DNA from 2 places in the Flexivirga sp. G2 genome. Region 1 is predicted to be linked to the other one. Evidence: predicted binding sites of a transcription regulator. Region 1 holds the regulator's gene; the other holds the start of a gene.
What was found. The regulator HspR, encoded in region 1, represses chaperone genes until heat shock. The targets are predictions, from matches to a motif close to AAGTTGAGTCNNNNNGACTCAACTT.
Positions count from the first base shown of each region.

Region 2: lon (endopeptidase La) is a predicted target of HspR. The motif match lies at 5,500-5,524, and genes of this name have one in related genera.

Region 1 is NZ_AP039675.1:517,214-525,059, forward strand. Features, by position in the region: gene dnaK (molecular chaperone DnaK) at 295-2,193, shown strand; gene grpE (nucleotide exchange factor GrpE) at 2,190-2,882, shown strand; gene ACZ50J_RS02600 (DnaJ C-terminal domain-containing protein) at 2,963-3,973, shown strand; gene ACZ50J_RS02605 (heat shock protein transcriptional repressor HspR) at 3,973-4,428, shown strand; gene ACZ50J_RS02610 (hypothetical protein) at 4,450-4,725, shown strand; gene ACZ50J_RS02615 (esterase/lipase family protein) at 4,782-5,747, opposite strand; gene ACZ50J_RS02620 (GNAT family N-acetyltransferase) at 5,887-6,903, shown strand; gene ACZ50J_RS02625 (LysR family transcriptional regulator) at 6,889-7,785, opposite strand.
Region 2 is NZ_AP039675.1:668,114-675,959, forward strand. Features, by position in the region: gene ACZ50J_RS03320 (cytochrome P450) at 1-461, shown strand, start outside; gene ACZ50J_RS03325 (AAA family ATPase) at 466-1,065, shown strand; gene ACZ50J_RS03330 (hypothetical protein) at 1,067-1,906, shown strand; gene ACZ50J_RS03335 (CoA-binding protein) at 1,866-2,306, opposite strand; gene ACZ50J_RS03340 (glyoxalase superfamily protein) at 2,470-3,009, shown strand; gene lon (endopeptidase La) at 2,988-5,423, opposite strand; gene ACZ50J_RS03350 (GNAT family N-acetyltransferase) at 5,945-6,580, opposite strand; gene ACZ50J_RS03355 (HNH endonuclease signature motif containing protein) at 6,735-7,846, shown strand, end outside.

The DNA.
Region 1 (7,846 bases):
AGAACGCGAGAAGTCTGACATGCCGCTGCCACGAAAGTGAGCAACTGACAAGTTATTTGAGAACCTACAACGGCACGGCGGCCGCCGGTCGAAATTTGTCCCGGCGGCGGGAATCATTCGACCTGGTCGAAAGTTGAGTCAGGTAAGCGCAACTTTGGTGCCGCCGGTTTGACACGACCGCGGTCACGGGAGTTGAGTCGGACGCAGTCAACTTCGCTCATATGACGCGGAGCAACTCTGCGTCCGGCGACGAGACAAGACAGACGAACATCCAGAGTCAAGGGAGAGAACGACATGGGACGTGCGGTAGGTATCGACCTCGGCACCACCAACTCCGCGGTCGCGGTCCTGGAGGGCAACGACCCCGAAATCATCGCCAACGCCGAGGGTGGTCGCACCACGCCGTCGGTCGTCGCATTCGCCAAGAACGGTGACGTGCTCGCGGGCGACATCGCCAAGCGCCAGGCCGTCACCAACGTCGACCGCACGGTCCGCTCGGTCAAGCGCCACATGGGCACCGACTGGAGCACCGAGGTCGACGGCAAGAAGTACACGCCGCAGGAGATCTCGGCCCGCATCCTGCAGAAGCTGAAGCGCGACGCCGAGTCCTACCTGGGCGAGGACGTCACGGACGCCGTCATCACCGTCCCGGCATACTTCGACGACGCCGAGCGCCAGGCGACCAAGGAGGCCGGTGAGATCGCGGGCCTCAACGTGCTGCGCATCATCAACGAGCCGACCGCGGCCGCGCTCGCCTACGGCCTGGACAAGGGCAAGGAGGACGAGCTCATCCTGGTCTTCGACCTCGGTGGCGGCACCTTCGACGTGTCCCTCCTCGAGGTCGGCAAGGACCCGGAGGACGGCTTCTCCACCATCCAGGTCCGCGCCACGAGCGGTGACAACAAGCTCGGTGGTGACGACTGGGACCAGCGTGTCGTGAACCACCTGGTCCAGCAGGTCAAGAACCAGACCGGTGTCGACCTGTCCAAGGACAAGATCGCCATGCAGCGTCTGCAGGACGCCGCCGAGCAGGCCAAGAAGGAACTGTCCGGAGCGACGTCGACCAACGTCAGCCTGCAGTACCTCTCGATGGGCGAGAACGGCCCGATCCACCTGGACGAGACGATCACCCGCGCGATGTTCGAGGACCTCACCAAGGACCTGCTGCAGCGCACCAAGGCTCCGTTCGAGCAGGTCATGAAGGACGCCGGCGTCACCGTCAAGGACATCGATCACGTTGTGCTCGTTGGTGGTTCGACCCGTATGCCGGCCGTCACCCAGGTCGTGAAGGACCTCACCGGCAAGGAGCCCAACAAGGGCGTCAACCCGGACGAGGTCGTCGCGGTCGGTGCCGCGCTGCAGGCCGGTGTGCTGAAGGGTGAGCGCAAGGACGTGCTGCTCATCGACGTCACGCCGCTGTCGCTCGGCATCGAGACCAAGGGCGGTCTGTTCACCAAGCTGATCGAGCGCAACACCGCCATCCCGACCAAGCGTTCGGAGGTGTTCTCGACCGCCGAGGACAACCAGCCGTCGGTCGAGATCCAGGTGTTCCAGGGTGAGCGCGAGCTCGCCAAGGACAACAAGCCGCTCGGCAACTTCGAGCTGTCCGGCATCGCGCCGGCGCCGCGCGGCGTCCCGCAGATCGAGGTCACCTTCGACATCGACGCCAACGGCATCGTGCACGTGTCCGCCAAGGACCGCGGCACCAACAAGGAGCAGTCGATGACGATCTCCGGTGGTTCCGCGCTGCCGAAGGAGGACATCGACCGCATGGTCAAGGACGCCGAGGAGCACGCCGCCGAGGACAAGAAGCGTCGTGAGGAGACCGAGGCCCGCAACACCGCGGAGCAGCTGGTCTACTCGACCGAGAAATTCCTCGCGGACAACGGCGACAAGGTCCCGGCCGACTCCAAGTCCGAGGTCGAGTCGGCGCTGACCGAGTTGAAGGACGCCCTCAAGGACGAGAACGCTTCTGCCGAGGACATTTCCGCCAAGACCACCAAGGTCAACGAGACCTCGCAGAAGATGGGCGCCGCCCTGTATGCCGCCGAGCAGCAGTCCGGAGGTGACGCCCCGACGGGTGACGCCGCGGACGCCGGTGCCGGTGATGCAGCAGGTGCGTCGTCGAGCGCGTCCGGCGACGACGATGTCGTTGACGCCGAGGTCGTCGACGACGAGGGTGACCAGAAGTGACCGACTCCAAGGGTGCGCAGCCGGGCTCCGATCTTCCGGAGCCCGGCCGGCGGCCGGAGGAAGAGGAGCAGGCCGGACCGGTGATCCGCGACAAGCGGCGGATCGACGAGAACGGTGACCTGCGAGCCACATCGGAGAGCAGAGCGGAGGACACGGTGATGGACGAGACCGCTGCCGATAACGCCGAGCAACCGACCGCGGACGAGTCGGCGGCCGGTGGGGCCACGGGCGAGGCCACCGAGGACGGTGCGGAGCACCCCGACACGGTCCTCGCCGCGGAGCGGCTCGCCGATCTGCAGCGCGCCCAGGCGGAGTACTTCAACTACAAGAAGCGCGTCGAGCGCGACCGTGAGGCCCAGAAGGACGCCACGACGGCGCGCGTTCTGGAGTCGTTGCTGCCGGTTCTCGACGACATCTACCTGGCGCGGGAGCACGGTGATCTGGAGGGCTCGCCCTTCGAGAAGATCGCCGACAAGCTCGATGCGACGCTCACCAAGTTGGGCCTGACCGCGTTCGGCGCCGTTGGTGAGCCGTTCGACCCGACGCACCACGAGGCCCTGATGCACATCGAGGCCGAGGTGCCGGAGGGTTCGGAGGGCACCACGATCGTGCAGGTCATGCAGCCGGGCTACCGGTTGGGTGAGCGCATGGTCCGGCCCGCACGCGTCGCGGTGGCGGACCCGTCCTGATGCAGCCCCAGTCATGGGTCGGGCGGGGGTTGATCGCGAATCCACGCCCGACCCATGACCTTTCGGATTTGGAGTGATCGATGGCCAGTCAGGATTGGCTCGAGAAGGACTTCTACAAGATCCTCGGCGTCTCCCAGGACGCGTCGGATGCGGACATCAAGAAGGCCTACCGCAAGCTCGCCCGCACATGGCACCCGGACCAGAACCCCGGCGACGCCGCAGCGGAGCAGAAGTTCAAGGACATCGGTGAGGCCAACTCGGTGCTCGCCGATCCTGCGAAGCGCCAGGAATACGACCAACTGCGCCAGATGGTCGGCGGCGGTGCCCGATTCACGGCCGGCGGTCCGGGTGGCGCGGCCGGCGGAGCAGGGGGCTTCGAGGATCTCTTCGGCTCGATGTTCGGAGGCGGTGGCGGACAGAACGTCCGCTTCAACACCGGTGGCGGGGGCGAGCAGATCAACCTCGACGACATACTCGGTCAGTTCGGCGGTGGCGGCTACGGCTCGCCGTACGGCGGCTACCAGGCCGGCCCCCGCAAGGGCGCCGACTTGGAGGCGCGCACCACGCTGAGCTTCCGCGACGCCGCTTCGGGCGAGACGATTGCCCTGCAGGCCGCCGACGGTCAGACGATCAAGACGCGAATTCCCGCTGGTGTCAGGGACGGTCAGACGATCCGGCTGCGCGGCAAGGGACAGCCCAGCCCGAACGGCGGGCAGCCCGGTGACCTGCTGTTGCACGTCACCGTTCAGTCGCACCCGGTGTTCCGACGCGAGGGCAACAACCTCACGGTCGACCTGCCGGTGACCTTCGCCGAAGCCGCACTCGGGGCCACGGTGACCGTGCCGACGCTGAGCGGCAAGAGCGTCAAGGTCAAGATCAAGGCCGGCACCCCGTCCGGCCGGAAGCTGCGCGTCAAGGGCCAGGGCATCCAGGCCAAGAGCGGCGCCGGTGACCTGATCGCGATCGTGCAGATCGTTGTCCCGGAGACGCTGTCGAAGGAGGCCAAGAAGGCGGTCGAGGCGATCGCCGAGGAGGAGCGCGCCGGTGGCGTCGACCCGCGAGCCGAGTTGAGCGAGAAAGCCGCGAAGTGATGGCGCGTTCGTCGTGGCGCGGCACGTCGCCGCCGCCGTGGGATGCGCCGATCTATGCCATCTCCGCGGCGGCGCAGCTGGCCGGCATACATGCCCAAACCCTGCGTCAATACGACCGATTGGGCATCGTCACGCCGTCCCGCACGCAGGGCGGCGGGCGTCGCTACTCGATGCGCGACCTGGATCTGCTGCGCGAGGTGCAGCGCCTCTCCCAGGAGGAGGGCGTCTCGCTCGCCGGGATCCGCCGGATCCTCGAGTTGGAGAACCAGGTCGACGCACTGCAATCGCGCGTGCGCGAGCTCTCCGACGCGCTGGCGCACGAGCGCAGCAAGAGCCTGGGTGGCCGGGTCTTCGCCGCCGCACCGGACGGTCAGATCACGCCGCTGCGACCCGGTGAGCGCGTCACTCCGGTGCGCACCGAACGTGCCCTGGTCGTTTGGCGCAAGCGCGGCTGACCGTCTGGCACAGTGGATCCTGTGATCGAGTACCTCATGGTCCTCCCGGACCGCGACACCGCCGAAGAAGTGGCCGACGAGCTCTCGGACAATGACGAATTCGCCTCTGTGCGAGTGGTTTCCGAGTCCTTGGCCGGCGAGGACGACGCCGAGGACGTCGACTGGGTGGTCCACGTGACCGTCGACACCATCGACGACCCGACCGGCGCGGTCGCTCGCGGTCTGGCGGACCGGTTCACCGCACTGGCCGAGGAGAACGACGGCTGGCTCGACGAGAGCAGCACGGGCAGCGAGTGACCCGACGAACGACGAACGCCCACGACCGACCCGGTCGTGGGCGTCCTCGTTCCCGATCAGCCCAGCGGAGTGCGGAACGTGCACGGGATGGTCACGTTCGACCCGAGCGCCTTCTCGGTCAGCCCGATGACCCGCGGCGAGTAGTCCAGCTGCAAGTGGTCGCTCATGTCGATCGGGCAACCGTCCTGCAGCGTGATGTTGTGCACGGTCGCTCCGGGTCCAGCGGTCAGGAACGTGCGCGTGTAGGGCGTGCTGACCTCGTCATACTTCGTGCCGATGATGGTGTAGTCGATGCCCGGCTCGGTGTCGCCGCCGGCGTTGAGGTCGGTCAGGTATGCCGAGCCGATCTCCTGGTCGACCGCCGCCTGACCCAACGTGCTCGGCACGATCGGGTTCAGGCCGAACGCCTTGGCCAGAGTGGCGATGCCCGACAGGGTGGTGCCGTGGTTCGTCGCGCCGAACGTGACGACGTGATCGACCTTGTTGTTCTTAGGGTTCGAGGGGTCCGCGCCACCGAAGTACTTCAGGTAGCCGCGCGCGACGATGCCGCCCTGCGACCAGCCGACAAGGTCGACCTTCTGTGCGCCGGTGGCGGCGAGCACCTTGTCCACCTCCTGTCCGAGCTGTGCGGCGGAATCCTTGATCGGGCCGGTCAGATACACCCCGGGGAACTTGCCGATGATCGCGTCACTGGCACCGAGATTCTCGCCGTACACGCAGTAACCCTGCTTCTTCAGGGCGGGCGCCATGGCGGCGAAGCTGTTGTAGCGGCTGGCCCACGTCCCCTGCACCAGGACAACCGGATTCGGATGTGCCGCCGAGGGCTTGCAGGACCAGTCGTTCATGCCGGGCGCGAGAGCAGTCGGGTTGAAGACGCCATAGGCCAGAGCCGGGTAGAAGCTGGATTGGGTCGGCCCGACGGGGTCGGTTGCAGCACCGGCGGTGCCGATCGTGCTGACCGTCGCCATCCCTGCGCAGGTGACAGTTGCGGCGCAGAGGAGGAGGCGTCGAAGTCCGGACATGGCCACTCGCTTTCGTTGAAATGTGATGCAGGTCACGTACTGATGGATCGAACCTTACTGTTCGGTAAGTACGTGTGTGGTGGTTTGCCGGCACAAAATTCACTGGCAGTCGAACGCCCGGCTGCCTAGCGTTCTGCAGGTGATCCGACAGATCGATCCGAGCGACGACACCGCCATGCGTCAGGTGTATGACGTGGGCGTGGCGTCGAAAAGCGTTGCGCGCCCGTGGTTCTCGCCGCCGTCATACGAGTCCTGGCTCATCGGCATGCGCAAGGCCGACCCGGAGGAGCCACGCGAGCTCTACGGGTGCTTCGACGAGAGGGGAGCCTGCATCGGCACCAACCTGTTGTTCGTCCCGGCGCAGGACAACCTGGAGAAGGTCTACGCCGTTCTCGACGTCGCGCCGGATCGCCGGCGCCACGGTGTCGGAAGTGCGCTCGTGAAGCATGCGAAGGACCGGGTGCGAGAGCTGGGCCGCTCGACCCTCTTCGCCGAGACAATGGCTCCCGGGGCGGGTGATGGCGCGCACGAATACGCGGAGTTCGCCGAGTCCCACGGCTTCACGCCCGCGTGGCGTGAGCTGACCCGCCACCTGGCGCTGCCCGTGGCCGACGCGGTGCTCGCCGATATCGCATCCGCTGCACGCGATCATTGCGAGGGCTATCGGGTCGAGACCTTCGTCGGCCGGGTGCCGGATGAATTGCTTCCGGGTCTCGCCGAGTTGATGGCCATGCTCGCCGTCGATGCACCGTCGGGTGATGTCGAGTTCGACGCAGAGGTCGTGACGCCCGAACGCCTACGGCGCATCTACGACCGCGAGGCCGAGCAGGGGCGAATTCGCCTGTCCGCATTGGCGATAGAGAGTGGCTCCGGCGTGGTGGCGGCCCAGACGGACCTGGTGTTCGACGACACGCTCGATCCCGTCGAGCAGGAGGGCACCTATGTCCACCGGCAGCACCGCGGGCATCGGCTCGGCAGTGCGGTCAAGGTGGCCAATCTGCAGCGGTTGCAGCGCGTTTATCCGGGTCGGCCGTTCGTGCGGACCATGAACGCCGACACCAACGAGCAGATGATCTCGATCAACCGCGCCCTCGGCTTCGAGGTCGTCGAGACGATGACCGAATGGATCGCGGAGGGCGAATCACTGCTCGGCTGAGGCGATCTGGCGGAGCAGTTCGAGCGCGCGAAGGGTGACGGGGCTCGCCGCCGCTGCATCGCGCACGTGCACCGAGATGCGGCGGCGGATCTCCGGCTCGCAGACCGGGACCGCGCTGGTGCCCTTCGGCAGTGCGCCGGTGGTCAGGTGTGGCACCAACGTGACACCCACGCCGGCGGCCGCGAGAGCGAACGCCGTGTGGTGGTCCTGGCAGCGGGCGACGACCCGAGGCTTCGCGCCCACCTGGGTCAGTGCACGCCGCAGGATGCGACCGCAGGTCTGATCCGGGATGCTCTCGTCGATCCAGGGCAACTCCGCGACCTCGCTCAGAGTGAGGGAGTCGCGCGGGGCCAGCTCGTGGTCGGCCGGCAGCGCGGCGACATACGGTTCACTGATGAGCTCGTAGCGGGTGTAACCCGTTGGTGCCCAATATGTTTCGGTCGGGTCTTCGGTGCGTATGTCGAGATCGGTGGTCGCCCGCTCGTCGTTGCTCAGCTCGTTGAGGTCGACCGTGATGACGACGTCGGGGAACTCGCGTTGCAGCTGCGCGACGAGCTGCGGGATCCATTCCTCGCCGGCCGAAGCGAAGCAGGCGATGGTCAGGCTCCCGGTGCGCCCCGAGCGCAGATCGGTGACCATCTCGTCCAGCCGCGACAGGGCGGTCATCGTCTCGTCGCTCTCCTGGGCGAGCATCCGACCCACCGGCGTCGGGCTGATACCCCGGCCGGCCTTCTCGAACAGCGTCAGTCCGGTCTCGCGCTGGAGTTGGTTGATGTGCTGGCTGACGGCGGACGGCGTGTAGCCCAGGTGGGTCGCGGCGGCCTGCACCGACCCACTGGCGACGACGGAGCGGAAGACGCGGAGGCGGTGTACGTCGAGCATTCCTCAACAGTACAGCAATTCTGAATTGTCCGGAAGGAATCATCGCTTGTGCTGCATGGTT
Region 2 (7,846 bases), 150 kb from region 1:
ACGGCCTGCCCGGCGCGATGATCGCGTTGTTGTCGAGCCCGGACGCGATGCAGGCGCTGCGTGCCGATCCGTCGCTCATCCCGACAGCGGTCGATGAGCTGCTGCGCTGGTGGACACCGGTGATGACCTTCCGGCGTACCGCAACCGGTGACACATCGGTCGGCGGTACCGCGATCCGCGCCGGTGACAAGGTCGTCGTGTCGTATCTCGGCGCCAACCGGGACCCGGCCGTGTTCGACCGAGCCGACGAGTTGCTGATCGACCGAAAACCCAACAATCACCGGGTATTCGGTCACGGACCGCACGTGTGTGTCGGTGCGCACTTCGCCCGCGTGCAGATGACGCACCTGTTCCGGGAGGTGCTGACGCGTACGCGCGCCATACACCTCGCCGGCGAGCCGGCGCTGCTGCGCTCGAACTTCCAGCGCGGCGTCAAGCGACTGCCGATCGGCTGGGAGTGAGTACATGCTGATCTGGATCAACGGCGCCTTCGGAGCGGGCAAGACACAGACCGCGCACGAGCTGCACCGGCGGATTGCGGATGCGCACGTCGCCGACCCCGAGGTGCTCGGCTACGCGCTGCACAAGATGCTGCCCCCTCACGAGCGGGGCGACTTCCAGGACCTTGCCCAGTGGCGGTCCGGTGTCGTCGACACACTGCAGCAGGCGGAGAGTGCGGCACCCGGACCGGTCATCGTGCCGATGACGATCGTGCGCGACGACTACTTTGATCAGATCGTCGGCGGGTTGCGCGAGCACGGTGTCGACGTTCGGCACTATGCCCTCTCGGCTTCGGCCGAGACACTGCACAAGCGGTTGCGGTCAAGGCTGTCGACCATTCGCGGGCTCGAGGACACGTGGGCGTTGAGCAACATCGAACGCTGTGTGAGTGCCTTGGCGACGGAGCGTTACGCCACGCATGTGCCCACCGATGACCTGCCGATCGACGAGGTCGTGGAGTGGATCGCACACGACGCCGGCCTACCGCTCGTGCAACCGAGGATGCGACCTGCGCGCTATCAGCTGCGGCGGCTGGCCGTCGGCATACGACACATCCGGATCTGAGATGACCATGGACCCGGCGGTGACGACGTATCGCTACGTCCGCAGTGCCCTGCTCGCACTGCTGCTGGCGCTCGTCGTGTCGCTCGGGATCGAGACCGTCCGGCACGGCTGGCAGACCTCGATGAGCAGCTACTACTACACGCCGGCGGGTCCGGTCTTCATCGCGGCGCTCGCCTCCGTCGGTGTGTGTCTCGTGGCCTTGCGCGGTTACACGGATGCGGAGAACGTCTGTTTGAACCTCGCCGGGATCAGCGCGCCGATGGTCGCGTTCGTGCCGACTCCGGAGCGCGGCCACCGGCCGGATCAGGCTGCGATCACGAACAATGCGGCGACCTTCCTGGCGGTCCTCGCAGCCGGCTATCTCGTGGTGCTCTTCTTCGTATGGCGGGGCCGACGGCTCGGCCGGCGGGTGTCCCGCTGGAGCACGATCGGATTGATCTCCGTCGCACTGGCGTGGCTGGTCGGCGTGGTCTGGCTGGCCGTGGACCGGGCGTCGTTCGCCGAGCACGCACACACCCTCGCGGCGGTCTTCACCTTCCTGCCGTTCGTCGGGGTCGTCGCACTCAACACCGACTGGGGCGTGCGGGTCATCGCCCGGGAGACGACGTCGAGCCGGACACGCTTCGACCGGGCCTATTGGGCGGTGCTCATCGGGATGGGCGTCGTCGCAGTGGTGTTCGCCGTTCTCCGGTCCTGGGACTACGCACTGCTCGGTCTGGAGGCGGGGATTCTCGCGCTCTTCGCCGCGTTCTGGATCCTGCAGACGATCGACCTGATGGATCCGCGCCGGGATGCCGCGGTCAGCGCGTCGGGCCGATCAGCGCCTGGTGCTCGACCTTGAGACACCGATCCATCACGACTGTGAGTCCGGCCGAAATGCCTGTGAGCGCTGCCTTTTCGTCATACAGGCCGAGCTGGAACCACAACGACTTGGCGTCGGCAGCGATCGCCTCGTCGGTGATCCCGGGCAACTCGGTGCTGCGTCGGAAGACGTCGACGAGGTCCGGTGCGGCAGGCAGCTCCGCGAGACTCGGATGCACAGTGCGGTCGAACAGGGTCGTCAGCCGCGGGTTGACCAGCCACACCTCGTAGTCCGTGTGCTCGATCAGGTATGACGCCACGCCGTGGCTCGGGCGGTCCGGCTTGTCCGAGACGCCGACGACCGCGACAGTCCGGGTGGCACGCAGCAGCTCGCGGGTCTGTTCCGGCGTGGGAGCGGTCCAGATGCTCAGATCATTCACAGTGACCACCGTAGGCCGCCGCAGTATCCTGATCCCGGGTTGCCGGTGACCTGCCTCCTGCCTCGATGGTGAACAACCGGGCGACATCATTCGCTGATCCGAACCCTTTCAGGCGCGGGCCGGCAACGCAGGACCCGGGAACCACTGCGCCGGAAGGCATTTCGTGATCACCATCCAAGAGGCCAAGCAGCTCGCCCGTGAGTTGAGCGGCCAGCAACCGAATCATTCGCGCGTGCTGGAAGCCGTTGCCCACGCAGCGGGCTTCCGCGACTGGAACACCTTCGCCGCCTCCGCCGGTGGGTCCGCGGAGCAGGCAACGCCGCGGACCTCGGACGAACAGCTGGTCGTCCCGATCTTGCGGGTCTTCGACCATCGGCTGGCCCGCGACTTCTATTGCGACTTCCTCGATTTCGAGTGGGAGTGGGACCACCAGTACGAGGACGACATGCCGGTCTACGCCGCTGTGCGCCGCGGCGCCGCGGTGCTCCATCTGTCGGAGCACCACGGCGACGCGACACCGGGATCAGGCGTCCTGATCGTCGAGTCGGACCTGGCCGGATATCACGGGGCACTGCTCGCCAAGAGACATCGCAACGCGCGACCCGGCATCGAGGGCAACCCGTGGGGCGACACCATGACGGTCGCCGATCCGTTCGGCAATCGTCTGGTGTTCTGGCAGCGTCAGCCCGCGACCGGAAGCTGAGCGTCGCCGACGGCAGGCGTCTCGAACGCGAGCTCGAGGATCTCCGCGACGTCACTGACCGGGCGTATGTCGAGCGCAGATTTCACCTCGTCCGGCACGTCGTCCAGGTCGGGCTCGTTCCGCTGCGGAATGAACACCGTTGTCAATCCTGCACGCTGGGCCGCCAGCAGCTTCTGCTTCACGCCACCGATCGGCAGGACGCGGCCGTTCAGGGTCACCTCGCCCGTCATACCGACGTCGCTGCGGACCGGTCGTCCGGTCGCCAGTGAGGCGAGCGCGGTGACCATGGTGACACCGGCGGACGGGCCGTCCTTCGGTGTCGCCCCGGCGGGGACGTGCAGGTGGATCGAGCCGGTGAGCGACGACACGTCTACCCCGTGCTCCGCGCCGTGAGCGCGCAGGTAGGACAGGGCGATCTGCGCGCTCTCCTTCATCACGTCGCCGAGCTGGCCGGTGAGGGTGAGGCGTGGCCCGGGATCACTGTCGCGCACGCTGGTCGAGTGCCGGGGGAGCGCAGCGGAGGAGGTGTATCGAGACCGAGTGTCGTCATCGGCGGCCGATGGCAACGTCGCGGTGGCCGGTTTGGCAGCTTCGATGAACAGCACGTCACCGCCCATGCCGGTCACGGCGAGTCCCGTGGCAACCCCCGGGACTGCCGTGCGCTCGGCCGATTCGGGGGTGAAGCGTGGCCGACCGAGGTAGTCCTCGAGATTGCCCGTGGTGACCCGGACGGGTGCCTCGGCCTGGTCGGTCGCGAGGTTGGTAGCGACCTTGCGCAGGATCTTGCCGAGCATCCTCTCCATCTGCCGGACACCGGCTTCCCGGGTGTAATTGCCTGCCATCTCACGCAATGCGGACTCCTCGATCGTGACGTCGTCCGCGGTGAGGGCAGCACGCTCGAGCTGACGGGGCAGCAGGTGGGTGGACGCGATAGCGACCTTGTCGTCCTCGGTGTAACCGTCGAGGGCAACCAGCTCCATGCGATCCAGCAGCGCGCTCGGGATCGTCTCGAGCGTGTTCGCGGTGGCGATGAACACCACGTCGGACAGGTCGAGATCCAGCTCGAGGTAGTGGTCACGGAACGTGTGGTTCTGCGCCGGGTCCAGCACTTCGAGCAGCGCGGCAGCCGGGTCGCCGCGGAAGTCCGAGCCGACCTTGTCGATCTCGTCGAGCAGCACGACCGGGTTCATCGAGCCGGATTCCTTGATGGCACGGACGATTCGGCCGGGGAGGGCACCGACATACGTGCGCCGGTGTCCGCGGATCTCCGCCTCGTCACGCACCCCACCGAGGGCGACACGTACGAACGACCGGTCGAGAGCGCGCGCGACGCTCTCTCCGAGTGAGGTCTTGCCGACGCCGGGAGGTCCGACGAGCGCCAGCACGGCACCCGAGCCGCGTCCACCGACGACCTCCAGGCCGCGTTCGGCACGCCGGCCGCGGACAGCGAGGTATTCGACGATGCGGTCCTTCACGTCGTCCAGTCCATGGTGGTCGGCGTCCAGCACCTCGCGCGCGGCAGTGATGTCGGTGCGGTCGGATGTCTTGTGTTTCCAGGGGAGTTCGAGGACAGTGTCGAGCCAGGTGCGGATCCAGCCACCCTCCGGGCTCTGGTCGCTGGAGCGCTCCAGTTTGCCCACCTCACGCAGCGCCGCCTCGCGAACCTCGTCCGGCAGGTCGGCAGCCTCGACACGCGATCGGTAGTCGTCGGCACCCTCGGGCTCGTTCTCGCCGAGTTCCTTGCGAATGGCGTCCAACTGCTGGCGCAACAGGAATTCTCGCTGGCTCTTGTCCATGCCGTCGCGGACGTCATTGGCGATCTTGTCCGAAACCTCTTGCTCGGCAAGGTGATCGCCGGTCCACGCGATGAGGGTTTCGAGGCGCGCGTCGACGTCGGTCTCCTCGAGCAGCTGCACCCTCTGCTGCGCCGAGAGGTATGACGCCCACCCGGCCAGGTCGGCCAATGCGTGCGGGTCCGTGGTGGACTCGACGTGGTCGATGACCTGCCACGCGTTGCGGTGTTTCAGGGACGCGACCACCAGTCGCTTGTAGTCGGTGGCGAGCTCCGGGGTGCGGTCGGTCGGCGCGCCGGGCTCGACGATCTCGATCTCCACCCAGAGCGCGGCCCCGGGGCCGGCGACTCCGCGTCCGATGCGGCCGCGGTCGGTGGCACGCAGGACTGCGGCCGGCTCGCCGCTCGGCATACGGCCGACCTGTTCGATGGTCGCGACGGCTCCGACGGTCGGGTAGGCGTCGTCGATGCGGGGCGCGAGCAGTAGTTGTTCGAGGCCGGCAGCCCGCGCCGCATCGACGGCGGCACGCGCCTCGTCGTCGAGCTCGATGGGCAGGGTCATGCCGGGCAGTGCCACCTGGTCGTGCAGAAAGAGCACCGGCAGCTCGGTTGTTCGGGTCATCGCTCTCCTCGTGAGGCGTATGGCGACACGAACGGGTTCGTCGGCCGGTGCCGGTGGACGGGTCGTGTCGCTGCGAAAGTTGAGTCTTATCGGCTCAAGGCTTTGCGGGAGAGTTTTGTTCCCGAGGGTTCGCAGCGCCTGGTGCATGCTGAGCGGATGACGATGATGCCCAACTCGTGGCGTCAGACCGCCCGGGGCGAGGGCCGCGTCAGTCAACGATCCTGAGACGTGGCGGTTCTGCGGTTTCCGGCGCTGGGTCCGCGTCGGCGTCCGGTGTGTCGTCCCGCACTGCGTCCGCTCGCACCCACTGCGGGTCGCTGCCATAGCCGGCGAACGCGGGCAGCACGCACAGCCACTCGCCGTCGTCCCGTTCCTCTCGGTCTTCGACTGACGCAGGGATCCACACCGGGTTGCCAAAGGGATCTTTTCCGGCGCGGAATGAAACGTGTCTGATTCCCATTCCTCAGAACGTAGCACTCATGTTCGACAACGAGGCGCCCTCGCGGTGCGCGACCTCACCCTCAGGCCAGTCCGAAGAACGGTCGACACGGATCGAAACCGCTGACAGACAGCCTCGTTCGTGGTTGCGCCGACCAATCGGATCGACCCAGGACGAGGTGCTGCAGGTCAATCGTCTCGGTCCCGGTGTCGTGTGACCGGATTCCGTCGTCGCGGTAGCCGAGGTGCCGACTGACGCCGAGGGACGCATGGTTGGTGACGAGGGCTGAGGTGATTGCCTTGTCGGCGCCGAGTTGCTCGAACGCGAAGGCCAGGGCGAGCTCGCGAGCTTGGATGCCGAATCCCTTGCCGCGAAAGGGTTTTGCGATCCAGGACGCACTGTCGACGGTGCGCTGCTGGGTGAACCGCGTGCCCTCCAAGGTCTGTATGCCGAGCGGTTCGCCGCCTCGCCATACGCCGAAGTCGAGCACCCAGTCGTCGATCGACCAGAGTCCGCGGTGTCGCCAGATGCTCTGCACCAGCCGGCGCTCGCGGTCGACCGCGAGCGGCATCCCGGGCAGTGGCGGGTATGCCGGGTCCAGGTCGAAATCATCCGGAAAGATCGCCACGAGGTCGCCGATGTCCGCATCACGCACCGGGCGCAGCGTGAGGTTCGAGTCGGAGACGGCGAAGTCGTCGAACGGCCACGAGGAACGCATTGCAGCACTCTTTCAGAGGGAGTGCCGTCGGTCATCCCGTATATGTTTGTGGCAGTGCTGCATGAGATGACCTATTGCTCAAAACTGTTGTCACATCTGAAGATTGCCGCATTTATCTCTTGTTTGAGAATTCGAACATGCGTATGATCAGGGTATGTCCAAGCAGTCGTCGCTGATCCCCGGTGAGAGCATCGCACGGGCATCCGTCGACGCACTGTTGGCGACCGCGCAGACACTCCTGCGAGAGGCCGCGGACCGGGTGCGTGAAGGGACGGTTGAGGTCTCGCGCGACGAGCTGATCGACCAGGTCGTGGCCTGTCAGCGAGTCCAGAACACCGCGTGGGCGGCGCAGTCCGTGCGCCTCGCGCAGGTTGCCGCGATCGAGGAGGTCGTGTCGCCCGGTGCGACGCCACGAGAGGTCCGGCATGCGATCGGCACGTATGCCGACGAATGGTTGCCCCAGGAGATCGGCGCGCGGCTGGGGTGGTCCGACCGGCAGACCACCAACCGCCTCGGCGATGCCGTCGACGCGATTCGTTGCACGCCAACGCTGTTCGAGCTGACTGCCGCCGGCACGCTCGACCCTCGCAAACTCGATGTCGTCGCTGAGACCCTGCGGGAGGCGTCGCCCAGGGTTGCCCGAAGGGTCGAGTCCGAGCTGCTCGCCGCGATCGACGATGCAACGGCGCCGCAGAGCGACGACTCGCCACCCGCGGACGATGCCGGCGAGCCTGTGCCGCTGACGTCGACCAAGCTGGTGCGGCGCACCCGGCGACTGCTCGCCGAGCTGTCGCCCGCCGACGCCGCCGCTTCGGCCCGAAAGCAACGCGCCGAGGCCATCTGCGTCCAGGCATTCCCGCATCACCAACCCGGGCTGAGCACCGTGCAAGCGATCCTGCCCACCGAGGACGCCATGCGGGTGCTGGCTGCCGTCAACGAGTTGGCCAGGCAACTCCACCAGGACACGATCACCGGCAAGAGCCTCGACGAGTGCCGGGTCGACGCCTTCCTCGACCTGCTGCTTGGGAACGTTTCGATCAGCACCACGTGCGTGGTCCAGGTTCCCGTTCGGTCGGTGGACGAGCATGTCGAGGCGGCCAGGGCGACCGGACTCCGGTCTGATGAAAGGGACGAGTCAACGTCGTCCCTCGTCGAGGCGCACGTGGAGGAGTTGTTGCGCTGCAGCGCACGCGACAGCCTCGATGAGCTGATCCGGCTCGACACACCGACCACGTCGCTCCTGGAGCGCAGGCCGTGCACGGTGGA